Regions from separate parts of the Agarilytica rhodophyticola genome, predicted to be linked through region 3. Evidence: predicted binding sites of a transcription regulator. Region 3 holds the regulator's gene; each other region holds the start of a gene.

Region 1 (4,289 bases), 1.5 Mb from region 3:
AATGGTTTAGCTGATCTTACTGCGTTAACCGGCGGTGATGAGTTGCAAATTAATGATGTGGTTATCAGTGCAATTACTACTGCCAATGCGACCACAATCAACGAAGCCATTGCAATTATCAACTCCGATTTGGACGGTAAAGGTGCTGAAGTTTCAACATTAATTTCTTATGAATCTAATGCGGCTGGAAATGGTGTATTAATTCCGGGCACCTCAAATTTAGTGCTCACTTTGACAGATGGTGATGGTCAAGCTCAAACGTATACTATTACCGGCACCAACAGTATGAATGAGTTAGTGGCAAAAATTAATTCGGATACTATCATCGGGGCTCAAGTCAATGAAATTGGGCGTCTTATATTAAGCGCGCCAGATGGCACCAGTATTCGAGTGCAAGATGGTTCTACAGGGCAAGCCGCTACAGGTGCAGCGAGTAATGATGAAACTGAGAACTTTCGCTTAGTCATTACCGACACCAGTACCGATAATAATGGTGTAAAAATAGAGGCTACCACCGCTATTACTGCAGGGGAGTTGGATAATCTTGGGGTCAACGCCAATGATGACGATGGTAATTTATTAAGTGCCACCGTAACCGCTGGTACGGCAACAACACTGAACAATCTTAATCCCGGTGACTTAATTATTAATGGCATTGAAATAGGCGCTATTCAAGCATCTACTTCGGCAACGGCAGCGGTAGATAATGTTATTGAAGCGATTAATATCTTGTCCACTCAAACAGGGGTGGTTGCGTTTGAAGCTGAAGGTGGTTCGGGCGCTATTATCGGCCTACGTTCAACCAATGAGGATGCTATCTCGATTCGTTACGGTGATGGTGCAACTGCAGCCGATGTGCAAAATATCACGGGTTTTCAAGAACAAAACTCCGCTGCTGGTAGTGGCTCAGTCTCAGGTATCAAAATTGATACGGCCGCAGGAGCGCAAAACGCGATTGATATCATTGATGTCGCACTGGAGCAAATTAATTCAACACGCTCTGATTTGGGTGCTGTTAATAACCGCTTAGATTTTACTGTTTCCAACCTCGCCAACGTATCAGAAAGAACTTCAGCAGCACGTTCGCGAATTGTTGATGCAGACTTTGCAGCAGAAACCTCGATGCTAAGTCGTGCGCAAGTGCTACAGCAAGCATCTCAAGCAATGCTGGCTCAGGCCAATGCACAACCGCAGCAGGTCTTACAGCTATTGCAAGGTTAAGACTTCAGTTATTGAGTAGTTATCGCAATATATGGGTATCTTCATGGCGAGGCACTAATATCGTCATGAAGATAATTTTTGTCAAAATCTTTACCTTACCTTTATTAAAAAGAATAAAAATATATTCTTAATAAGTATTAGTATTAGCTAATAACTTTCCGTCATGTTAATTTTTAATTAAATCAAAAATGATCTATTTAAAAATTCCTTTCTAAAACTTAGTCGTCGCAAAAAATATTATTTTTTCTCATGTCAATTACAAGAATGATTTTGTTAACTTGTTGATTTTAAAGGTATTAACTAGTTTTGAAAAAATCGATGTCAGGTTTTATATACAAAGAAACCTGATAATTAATGAGTGTTAAAGTTCGGCAATTTCTTGCCGAGAACCTTTTACAGGAAGTAAGAGCGGCAAACTTTGTAGCTTTAAATTGTCTTCACGATAAATGGGTCGAAGTTCGCTGGCATTAAATATCAAACATTTAGGAGAGCCTTATGACTCTAGTAGTTAATACAAATGTTTCTTCACTGAATGCCCAACGTCAGTTGCTTCAGTCTGGTGCAGATCTAGACAGAGCAAGCGAACGATTGGCCTCAGGTCGTAGAATCAATTCCGCAGCCGACGACGCTGCGGGTCTAGCCATTTCTAACCGCCAAACATCTCAAATTCGCGGTTTGGATCAAGCTGTACGAAATGCTAATGATGGTATTTCTTTGATTCAAACAGCAGAAGGTGCCTTGGATGAGGTTACCAACATTTTACAGCGTAGCAGGGAGCTGGCGATTCAATCTGCAAACGGTATTTTCTCTGATGCTGACCGAGCGACATTGGATGCAGAGGTGCAACAGCTGAAAGCTGAAATTGACCGTATTGCCGAAACGACAGCATTTAATGGGCAAAATATTCTCGATGGCAGTTTGGGTAATATTGCATTGCAAGTGGGATCAGAATCCAATCAAACTATTGATTTTACAGTTTCTGGTTTTAGTACTTCCTCACTAGGAGGTTCTGGTGGTGACGTTATCGGTGAGGGTACAGCTGCTGGTATTGCTGACCTGCGCGCAGTAAGTGGAACTGCAGGACTCACCATTAATGATGTAGCAATTTCTGCACTTACTACTGCCAATGCCACCAACATTAATGAGGCATTAGCACTTATTAATGCTGACTTAGACGGTAAAGGCGCCGAAGTTGCATCTCTGGTGACACTTGAAGCAGATACTGCAGGTGATGGTGTACTAGTTGCAGCTAATAATGAATCTTTCGATATCACGCTAACTGACGGCGATGGTGAGCAGACAATTTACCGTATCACCGACACTAATAATATCGATGAATTAGTAAATAAAATTAATACTGAAACCACAGTGTCTGCATCCTTGGATGACAATGGAAAACTGATACTAAGTGCGGCAGGAGCGCAGACTCTTTTAGTTGCGGATGACTCTGCATCTGATGGCGCATCTGGTTTTACAACGACCACGACAGCTAACTTCGCTTTAGTATTTAACGATACCAGCATAGAGAACTCCGGCGTTAAAATTGAAGCGGGCACAGGTGCTAGTGCAGCTGAATTAGATGCAGTGGGTATTAATGTTCAGGATGATGATGGCAACCTACAAGGTGCTACTGTTGTCGCAGGCACGGCAGCTACATTGACTGATATCAATGCGGGTGATCTGGTAATTAATGGTGTTGACATCGGTGCGATTTCTGCATCCAGTGCGGCGGCTACTGCGGTAGATAATGTTATTGAAGAGATTAATAAGTTATCTGAACAGACAGGTGTCGTCGCGTTTGAGGCTGCGGGTAATACCGCTAGAGTCGCATTGCGTTCGACTACTGGATCATCCATACAAATTAAATATGGTGATAATGCTACAGCGGCTAACGTGGAGTCATTAACGGGCTTTCAAGAGCAGAATGCAGTGTCTGGCGCGGGCTCAATCGCGGGCATTAATGTCTCTACAGCTGCCAGTGCACAATCGGCGGTAGATGTTATCGATGCGGCGCTGGAGACAGTGAATGCGCAACGTTCGGAGCTTGGTGCGGTCAATAACCGGCTGGATTTTACCGTATCTAACCTGTCGAACATTTCCGAGAAAACCTCTGCTGCGAGATCGCGGATTGTCGATGCGGACTTTGCGTCAGAGACGGCACAATTGAGTCGGGCACAGGTACTACAGCAAGCGTCACAGGCGATATTAGCCCAGGCGAATGCAAGACCACAGCAGGTGCTTTCGCTCCTACAGTAATAGGTTAGAGTCACTCAGTTGATATTAGACTTTAGCCGGTTTTTACTGGCTAAAGTCGTTAGTGAGAGGATAATCCCATGAATGAAGTAAGAAGTTCTCAGATAGCCAGTACTATATTGGTTAATTCTGCTTCATCGAAAGGGGCTAAAGAAACTCCTTCATCCATAAATAGTAATAGCTTACCTGAAGAAGCTGGAAATGCAGAAAAAACAGAAAAGCCACAAGCTGAACCTGTATCTGCACCGGAATTACAAACAGCGATTGTCAATGTCAATGACTACGTACAATCACTGCAACGTGATTTGCAATTTTCAGTAGATAACGACTTGGATCAAACAGTGATTAAAGTCGTTGACAGTGATTCAGGCGAGCTGATTCGCCAAATCCCAGAAGATATCTTTTTGGAGTTGGCGCGCAGGCTTAAAGATGATGGTGAGTTTCGTTTGCTTAATGCGTTAGGATAGTCTACACGCACCTAAAGATAGGCGCTCGAGTAGCTCGGGCGTCTTTTTCCTGTTGTGTGCGATTACCAAAGCATAAAGCCCCATAACTTTCAAACTTTTTATTCCTATAGTTATCATTATTTTTGACGATAATAATTATGTGGAAGTAATTTATATTTTTATTTGAAAAATTCTTGTTAAATAAAAATATAAATTACTATTTTGATGACAGGAGTAGTTCGTTATATATTTCTATTAACTTAGTAGATTATTGCAAGGTCATTGAGAGGTTAATAGGCGCAAAACTTGCTTCTAAAGCCTTACTGTTACTCTATGAGTATTTCATAAGTTCAAGTAAATCTTTATTGC
Region 2 (4,289 bases), 1.6 Mb from region 3:
CTGATAATTTTCATCTGCTAAAGAATATAATTACCCATTATAACTGGGGGTTTTTTCGGCTACGACTTAGTCATACTTCCTGGCGTTATCAATCTATTGCTTTAGGAATCAATTGGCGATCACGTCTATTTAAAGTGGCGACAGGAGATCAGGCGATTTTTGTTAAGTCATCACTTTTTTGGCAGCACGGTGGCTATGGCGATTTAGAGTTAATGGAAGACATTGATTTGACGCGCCGTCTAAAAAAATATTCGCTACCTTACATTTTCGACGATTGTGTGGTGGCGTCATCTCGTCGTTGGGAGTCTCGAGGTATTATTAAAACAGCTATTTTGATGTGGTTTTTACAACTAGCATTTAAAACGGGTATTTCTTCAAAAAGGATTAAAGCGTGGTATCAATAAATCGGTCGATATCGAAATCATCGACTATTCTGCAGTTTGCTAAAACCCCTCAGCCAGGCAAAGTTAAAACACGGTTATTGCCTGTACTCACACCTGATCAAGCGGCGATTTTGCACCAAAACCTATTAACCCATGTGGCCAATGTCGCGGCGCAAGTGGAGGGTGTTTCTCATCAGCTATGGTCTACCGCAGGAGGAGAGTTTATTGAATCTCTGGCTAATCAGAACTCATCAGCACACTATCTTCAAGTGGGCGAGGATTTAGGGAAACGACTTGCCTATGCGGTGGAGCAAACTATAGATCACACAGATGCAGTAATTTTGATCGGTAGTGACTGTCCATATTTGGATACCGCTTATTATCTGCGAGTGACGGAGGCTATTTGTGAAGGCGACAATGACTTGGTAATTGGTCCTGCTCATGATGGAGGTTATGTTTTGTTGGCTTTGGGTAAATATTATCCAGAATTGTTTGAGGGAATAGCTTGGGGGACTGAGAAGGTATTCGAACAAACTATAGCGAAAGCTAAGCAACTTAGCTTAAAGGTTAAGTGCGATACTATCTTGGATGATATTGATCGACCAGAAGACTTGGCGGCCTTACGAAGTAATCTAATGTACCAGCATTTACTGGCGGGCCTTTAATGGCGGATAAAAGCTTTAGGCTTCGTCCACTTTAATTGATGACCTACTTGCTGTCGCCGTACCAGCCGCACTGTATAAATTTGGCGCAGAGGTTTGACCACGTAACAATCCCACCAAACGACCATAAATCTGTTGTTGGCGGCTAAGAATTTTGCCATTTATTTCATTCTTTTGCTGGCATTGTTGTGTGAGTCGCTTCAACTCTTGCCAGTGTTCTTTGAGTTGCTGCTGATTAAAGCTATTAACAAACTCTTCCCATTTACCTGAAGATTGTTTTTCTTGAGTGATATTTGCCCAGCTCGCTCTGCGCTTGGCACTTTCTTCAAGATGGGAGAGGGCTGGCATTTTGTTTTTAACAACTTGTTCAAGTAAATCTGCATCCCTTGCCTTAAGAGCTTCTTGCTCCTGATCCAGTAGGTCGAGCAATGTGTGACATGCATCGATGTCAGATGCAATTTGTCTTTCTATATCTTGAGCTGCAATATCTGTATTCATGTCGTTCTACTTCACATTGAAAAGTTGTAATACTTATGTGTTGTCATGCATATAATTTTGAGGCAGTAATTAAATTGGCAGTAAAACCATAACTTTGCATATTCTGTGCCTTAACACCGTAGAAGGCTGATCAAAGTATCAACTAATTTGCAATTGCTGAATTTTGCGTCGCTACTTGGCCAAAGGGTAATTAGAACGGGTGATGTTTAATGTTCTATGTCTAGCGCCGAGTGGAAATCGAGTCGGTGTACTGCCGTGTTATTTGCGAGTAAGTTTTTAGTCAGTGCCGCTATTAAAAACTTATCTAGATAGTGATAGGGGATAAATTAACCTAGTTGCTGTTCTTCCTGCAGCAGGGTATTGGCGATTGCGCCGCTATCGATTTGATAGTTACCAGAATCTACCGAAGTCTTGATGCGGTCAACCTTTGCCGTATCTATGTCACTCGTTTCAGCAATTTTACTTTCGATTTTAGCGATGCTTAAGCTGGCTGAGCTCAATGACACGCTGTCTGACTCAGCAGGTTGTTGCTTCGTTGAAGGCGATGCAAGGCCCTGCTCGTCTGACTTTGTCGCATTCTGTTGGCGAGCTTTGCCAGCAGAGGTACCGTGAGAATTAACATTACTTCCAGGATCGATAACCATAATCATTGCCGCTTAAGTTGGTTGGACGATGCTTACATAGTTTCTTTGATTCTCTTATCGGCCACTGAACTAAGAACATTAGTGTTTTTTTTAAATTTTCTAAAAAAAATTGAATCATGATAGATCTGTGCTAAGGCCGAATCCACTATGTACTCACTTTCTTAGCGTGAAAGCCTTTAATGCTAACGGGTCGCGACAATACCTGGCGCAACTATTCGTGCTTGTACAATTTTATTTGACCGTTGGTTTTTAACTCTTATATCTTGGCCTAGTTGGCCACTGATTAAGGCAATGCCTTCTGTTTCCACAGATAAGAAACGCGATTTGGAAGTCACGATAACGGTTTGTCCTTTACGTACAATATTTGGTTTTTTCAGTAATGCTAAATGTACGATATCCCCGGAGCTTATAGGTCTTTTTAGTTCCATACCTATAACGCGCGACATATCCTCAAGATAACCATATCCCGACGATGCAGTGTTAAGCTGCCGATAATCTAGATCATGCTCGGTAAATAAGTGCCCTCGTGATAAAGAGCGTTTTGCTACCAGTACATTAGCGTAGACATCAATTTTAACTGGAACATAGATTGTCCAGCGATGCTTACCAACACAACTTGTTTTAACGGTAATGTTACTTATATTTTGCGGAGGTTGGCTGATCTTGAATGTCAAATTGTCGTCACATCTATTGAGTCTGAGACGCGAGTCGAGATTACCAATCCGAATTTTGACATTATTTTTGAAATTCTCTTCACCAAAAACATTTCTATAATGTGACGTTGTATGAGCTAGAACGTGATTCCTAAGCGCTTCTATATTCTGCTTTTCGGCCGATATAGCGTTATATGAGAGTAATACTAACGATAGTGATGCAAAAAAACTGCGTAGTTCCATGATTCTTGTCCTATGCTGTAAGCGAGAACGACAATTTATATCATTATTTGGGATGTATAAAAACGTCCATATAAGTACATGTTAGCAAAGCTTGTGCCTCTTGCTAAGTTTATTTTCAAATATACTAATACTATTAAAACGCAGAAGAGGAAACAATATGGCTGGTGTTCTTGATAGTGTCAATCAGCGCACTCAGTTGGTGGGGCAGAATCGCCTTGAACTATTGCTATTCAATCTTGGCGGCTCACAGTTATATGGAATTAACGTGTTTAAAGTGAAAGAAGTATTACAGTGTCCAGCACTGAGTGAAATCCCCAAGCGTCATCCTGTTATTCGAGGTCTTGCACATATACGTGGCGGCACGATACCTATTATGGATATGAAGTTAGCGACAGGTCATCCGCCTTTAACAGATATTGAGAACTGTTTTGTTATTATCGCCGAATATAATAGGTCGACTCAGGGTTTTCTTGTGAAGGGGGTTGAACGAATAGTTAACATGAATTGGGCGGATATACACCCGCCACCCAAGGGAGCGGGTAAAGACAATTACCTTACCGCTGTATCTGAGGTAGATGGCAAGTTGATTGAAATCATAGACGTGGAAAAAATCTTAGCTGAAGTTTCGCCAATGGCGGAGGATGTCAGTGCCGAGATTATTGAAGCTGCGCAAGAAGACATTCAAGTTCAAAAACATATCCTTATTGTTGATGATTCTTCTATTGCTCGTAAGCAAATACAAAAGGTTGTAGAAAGCCTGGGTGTTAAAACAACCTTGCGTAAAGACGGCAAAGAAGCCCTTGACTATTTGCTTGAGCTCATAGAATCAGGCAAAGATCCTTATAATGAGCTATTGCTTGTGGTGTCCGACATCGAAATGCCAGAAATGGACGGCTATACATTTACTGCGGAGATAAGGGCCAATCCTCAATTAAAAGATATGCATATTGTGCTCCATACCTCGTTAAGTGGTGTCTTTAATGAAGCTATGGTGAAAAAAGTTGGCGCTAATGATTTTCTTGCTAAGTTTCATCCCGATGAGTTGGCGAAACGTGTAAATTCTCGCATTGCTGAGTTAATAGGTGACGAGTAAGCTCTCTGCGATTATTCGTTTTCCGGACTAACAGGCAAATAATAATGGCTTGCGAATGGTAAATAATACGATTGCTCAGCTTTCGATCTCTGAGTTTCACGAGTTTCGGGAGT
Region 3 (4,289 bases):
GGTTTTCGTCTAGGTGATCCACTTTTAAAATCTCAACTTGCACAATTAGAATCAAGCCCGAGTATCCATCGTGTATTAGTTGTGTCATGTAACAGTCAAACTGCCACCATGAAAGCATCACTTCATGCTCATAAAGGTTCCCGTGGCTTATACGCCTGTGTGTTAACAAAACTTGATGAGTCGGCAAGTATCGGTGAAGCATTAAGTGTTGTTATTAAAGAGAATCTTCCCATTGCTTACACTACCGATGGACAGAATATTCCAAAAGATATTACGCAAGCTAGCGCCCATGGGTTAGTGGCAAAGGCAATTAAAGTTGTTAAAACCCAGGCATTATCTGGCGAACATTCTGCTTGACCTTATCCATACAGAGGAAAGCTATAAAGACGAGGGAGAAAAAGTGGCGAGTTTTGCTAAAATTAAGAAATCAGTTTGCGTTTTTTTTGTTGTGTGGGGCGCCATACCCAAACGATGAAACTGCATCAGCATTATCTAAATATATTTTATTATAAACATTAAAAGATAAAAATTATCAAGATCTAAAAAAGTGATTTTAATAGTTGAAAATACATTTTTTATAAAATGATAGTTTAAATAGTTATAGAAAATACATTCTATTGTGAGCCGTATATGACATTACATCACCCAATCAAAGTTATCGCTGTTACTGGTGGTAAAGGTGGCGTTGGTAAAACTAATTTATCTGTTAATTTAAGTATTGCTTTGGCGCAATTACGTCGTCGTGTCGTGCTTATGGATGCTGACTTGGGTTTAGCTAATGTCGATGTCTTACTCGGTTTACAAGCTCAACATACGATTGCTGATGTGTTAGATGGTAGCCATAGTTTACGAGATGTTATGATCAATGGCCCTGGAGGCATAAAAGTAGTGCCTGCATCGTCGGGTATTCAGCAAATGGCGAGTTTAACTCCTCAGGAGCATGCTGCGCTAATCCATGCTTTCAGCGAACTCAGTGATCAGTTAGATGCTCTGATTATCGATACTGCCGCTGGTATATCCGATACCGTAGTAAGTTTTGTTAGTGCCGCGCAGGAGGTGATCGTCGTTGTCTGTGACGAGCCCTCATCGATTACAGACGCATATGCATTAATAAAATTGCTCAATGCTGAATACGATATCTTTCGCTTTCGTGTCGTTGCTAATATGACGCGCAGTAATCAGGAAGGTATAAACCTATTTTCTAAACTGAATACCGTTTGTGAGCGTTTTATCGATGCTTCTTTGCAGTACATGGGCAATATTCCCTTTGATGAAAATGTCCGCAAGGCTATTCAGAAACGTCAGCCTATCATTCAGTTTGCGCCCCGCAGTAAGGCGGCAAGTGCAATTAAAACCCTTGCCCAAAAAGTTGATGACTGGCCAGTGCAAACGCTGCCTCGTGGGCACTTAGAGTTCTTTATTGAGCGGCTTTTACAAACTTCGAATGCTAGCGGCATGTAGTTGAGGCGTATTAATGACAGGGTATACAGCTGAAAACTTAATGGTATACGAGCAGACCAAAAGCAGGTCGTCGAATATCCAGGTTGAGGAGTATGCGCCACTGGTAAAACGTATTGCCCACCACATGATGGCTCGAATGCCTTCGTCGGTACAAGTGGATGATTTAATACAAGCTGGAATGATTGGCTTAATTGAAGCGTCACAGAAGTATGATGGTAGTAAGGGCGCCAGTTTTGAGACCTACGCAGGTATTCGTATTCGCGGTGCGATTGTGGATGAGATGAGGCGAGGGGACTGGGCGCCGCGCTCTGTGCATCGTAACAGTCGACGCGTTGCAGACGCCATTAATTCAATTGAAAAGCGAACGGGACGTGATGCTAGTGATACTGAAATTGCCGAAGAAATGCATGTCTCTTTAGACGAGTACTATGAAATAGCCAAAGATAGCGTGTCTACGCGTTTGTTTAGCTTTGACGAAGCCTATGAAGAGGATGAAAGTAAAATCCTGCACTCTGACAATGAAGCCCTTGACGGTCCCTCAGAAAAGGTTCATCAGCGAGCTATGCGAGAAGCGCTAGTGATGGCGATAGATGGGCTGCCCGAGCGAGAAAAGCTGGTATTGTCTTTATACTACGAACAAGAGCTAAATTTGAAAGAAATAGGCATGGTGCTTGAAGTTTCAGAATCTCGTATTAGTCAGATACACAGCCAAGCTGCGGCTCGTCTACGGGCGAGACTAAAAGACTGGATATCATAGCATCATCACACATCAGCATATCTCCCTTCAAGGTATTTAACTGCATTAAAACCCTTTCCCAAAATTTTAAATATTACGCCAATGATGTGCAAACTTTTGGGGTAATAAGAAGTTGAGAGATGTTTATATAGGAACTAAAAGTCATTTCCAAATTAAAAAACTGGATGACTGGCTACAAGCAGCTAGACTTGATATGAGGAACAGCGTTGAACTGCAAATCAATGTCTGCTAAGCCGTTGGTTTTTTGTAAAGGGATCTGGCCTATACGAGCAGTCATTTATTGTAGAACTGTTCGACAAAATCCTGGTAGCAGAAATTTGGAGGTTGTGTTGGATAAAAATATGAAAATTCTCATTGTTGATGACTTTTCGACAATGCGTCGCATCATCAAAAACTTGTTGCGAGACCTTGGCTTTACTAATACTCAGGAAGCAGATGATGGCTCAACTGCTTTGCCTATGTTGCGGGGTGGAGATTTCGATTTTCTAGTCACCGACTGGAATATGCCTGGCATGACCGGGATAGAATTGCTCAAAGAGGTACGAGCTGACGGCAAGCTCGTGTCGTTGCCTGTGCTTATGGTAACAGCGGAAGCCAAACGTGACCAAATTATTGAGGCGGCACAAGCTGGGGTAAATGGGTATGTTGTGAAACCTTTTACTGCTCAGGTGTTGAAAGAGAAAATCGACAAGATTTTTGAACGAGTCGATGGTTAACAACTACTACATATAGGTTGCTTAATGGAAAACACTGAACCATTGCAAGATGATCAGCAGTTTGTAGCTAGTCTTCAAGATTGTGCAAATCAGCTGGTTGAAAAGCTACAAGCAGATAATTACGACGAGGCTTCGGAGCTGATTCACAACCTCGTTGAAGCACGTAACAGCCATATTTTTCGCTCAGTCGGACAGCTTACACGAGGCTTACACGACGCTATCGTAAACTTTCATGTCGACTCCGAACTTGATCAGCCATCGGGTTCAGGCAGCGATGTTGAAATTAGCGATGCATCTGACCGCTTACAGTACGTGATGAACTTAACTCAAGATGCTGCCGATAAAACCATGGATAAGGTAGAAGCTGCTGCTCCTATTGCAATGAACCTAGGTGAGGAGTCGGCAAAATTAAAAGAAGAGTGGAAGCGTTTAAAGCGTCGCGAAATAGATAAAGATGAATTTAAGGTATTGTACGACCGCATCGATGGATTTCTAGATAAGATGGGAGATGGTACCGAAGAACTTAATAAACATTTACAAGACATTATTCTTGAGCAAGGCTTTCAGGATTTGACAGGTCAGGTATTGAAAAAAGTTATTGGCCTGGTAAGTGATGTTGAAAAAGAGCTTGTTAACCTGATGAGAATTGCATGCCAGGTAGAAGAAGTGACGGGCCTTGCTGATAACGAAAAGCTAGAGCCAGAAAATGTGCACAGTCGAGCTGCTGGCGAGGGGGTTGGGCCGCAAATTCATGCGGATAAGTTGTCGGACGTTGCGTCCAGCCAAGATGAAGTTGATGATTTGCTTTCTAGTTTAGGGTTTTGAGGAGCGCTGAATGAGTTTTGGCGATGATGAAGAGATCCTTCAAGACTTCTTAGTTGAAGCGGGGGAAATAATCGAGTTGCTTTCCGAGCAACTTGTCGATCTTGAACAACGACCAGATGATATCGATCTACTTAACGCAATATTTCGCGGGTTTCACACAGTTAAAGGTGGTGCAGGATTTTTGCAGTTGAACGCGATGGTAGACTGTTGTCATATCACAGAAAACCTATTCGATATTTTACGCAATGGCAAACGGGCGGTAACACCAGAATTAATGGATGTGGTGTTACAAGCGCTGGATACGGTAACGAACCAATTCTCACAGATTACCAATCGTGAAGAACCTTCACCAGCAGACCCGGCATTGATTAAGCAGTTAGAGCGTCTAGTATCCTTAGAAGATCTCAATGGTGATGACGGTGGCGGTGACGAGGAATCTGCGCCACCTGCTCCTGAGGCAGGCTCGCAAGCAGAGCCTGCTAGTGATGATAAAATTAATATCACTGATGATGAATTCGAAGAATATCTCG

What was found. The regulator FliA, encoded in region 3, starts transcription of late flagellar genes. The targets are predictions, from matches to a motif close to TAAAGTTATNNNNNNNNCGGCCGATANCC.
Region 1: BVC89_RS18005 (flagellin N-terminal helical domain-containing protein) is a predicted target of FliA. The motif match lies at 1,584-1,612, and genes of this name have one in related genera.
Region 2: flgM (flagellar biosynthesis anti-sigma factor FlgM) is a predicted target of FliA. The motif match lies at 2,240-2,268, and genes of this name have one in related genera.

The regions. Positions count from the first base shown of each region.
Region 1 is NZ_CP020038.1:4,293,283-4,297,571, reverse strand. It holds gene BVC89_RS18010 (flagellin N-terminal helical domain-containing protein) at 1-1,221, shown strand, start outside; gene BVC89_RS18005 (flagellin N-terminal helical domain-containing protein) at 1,717-3,477, shown strand; gene BVC89_RS18000 (flagellar protein FlaG) at 3,555-3,941, shown strand.
Region 2 is NZ_CP020038.1:4,314,476-4,318,764, reverse strand. It holds gene BVC89_RS18105 (TIGR04283 family arsenosugar biosynthesis glycosyltransferase) at 1-404, shown strand, start outside; gene BVC89_RS18100 (TIGR04282 family arsenosugar biosynthesis glycosyltransferase) at 392-1,048, shown strand; gene BVC89_RS18095 (flagella synthesis protein FlgN) at 1,064-1,543, opposite strand; gene flgM (flagellar biosynthesis anti-sigma factor FlgM) at 1,870-2,187, opposite strand; gene flgA (flagellar basal body P-ring formation chaperone FlgA) at 2,370-3,083, opposite strand; gene BVC89_RS18080 (chemotaxis protein CheV) at 3,241-4,176, shown strand; gene BVC89_RS18075 (CheR family methyltransferase) at 4,232-4,289, shown strand, end outside.
Region 3 is NZ_CP020038.1:2,763,507-2,767,795, forward strand. It holds gene flhF (flagellar biosynthesis GTPase FlhF) at 1-357, shown strand, start outside; gene BVC89_RS11755 (MinD/ParA family ATP-binding protein) at 631-1,461, shown strand; gene BVC89_RS11760 (RNA polymerase sigma factor FliA) at 1,502-2,218, shown strand; gene cheY (chemotaxis response regulator CheY) at 2,548-2,934, shown strand; gene BVC89_RS11770 (protein phosphatase CheZ) at 2,959-3,759, shown strand; gene BVC89_RS11775 (chemotaxis protein CheA) at 3,770-4,289, shown strand, end outside.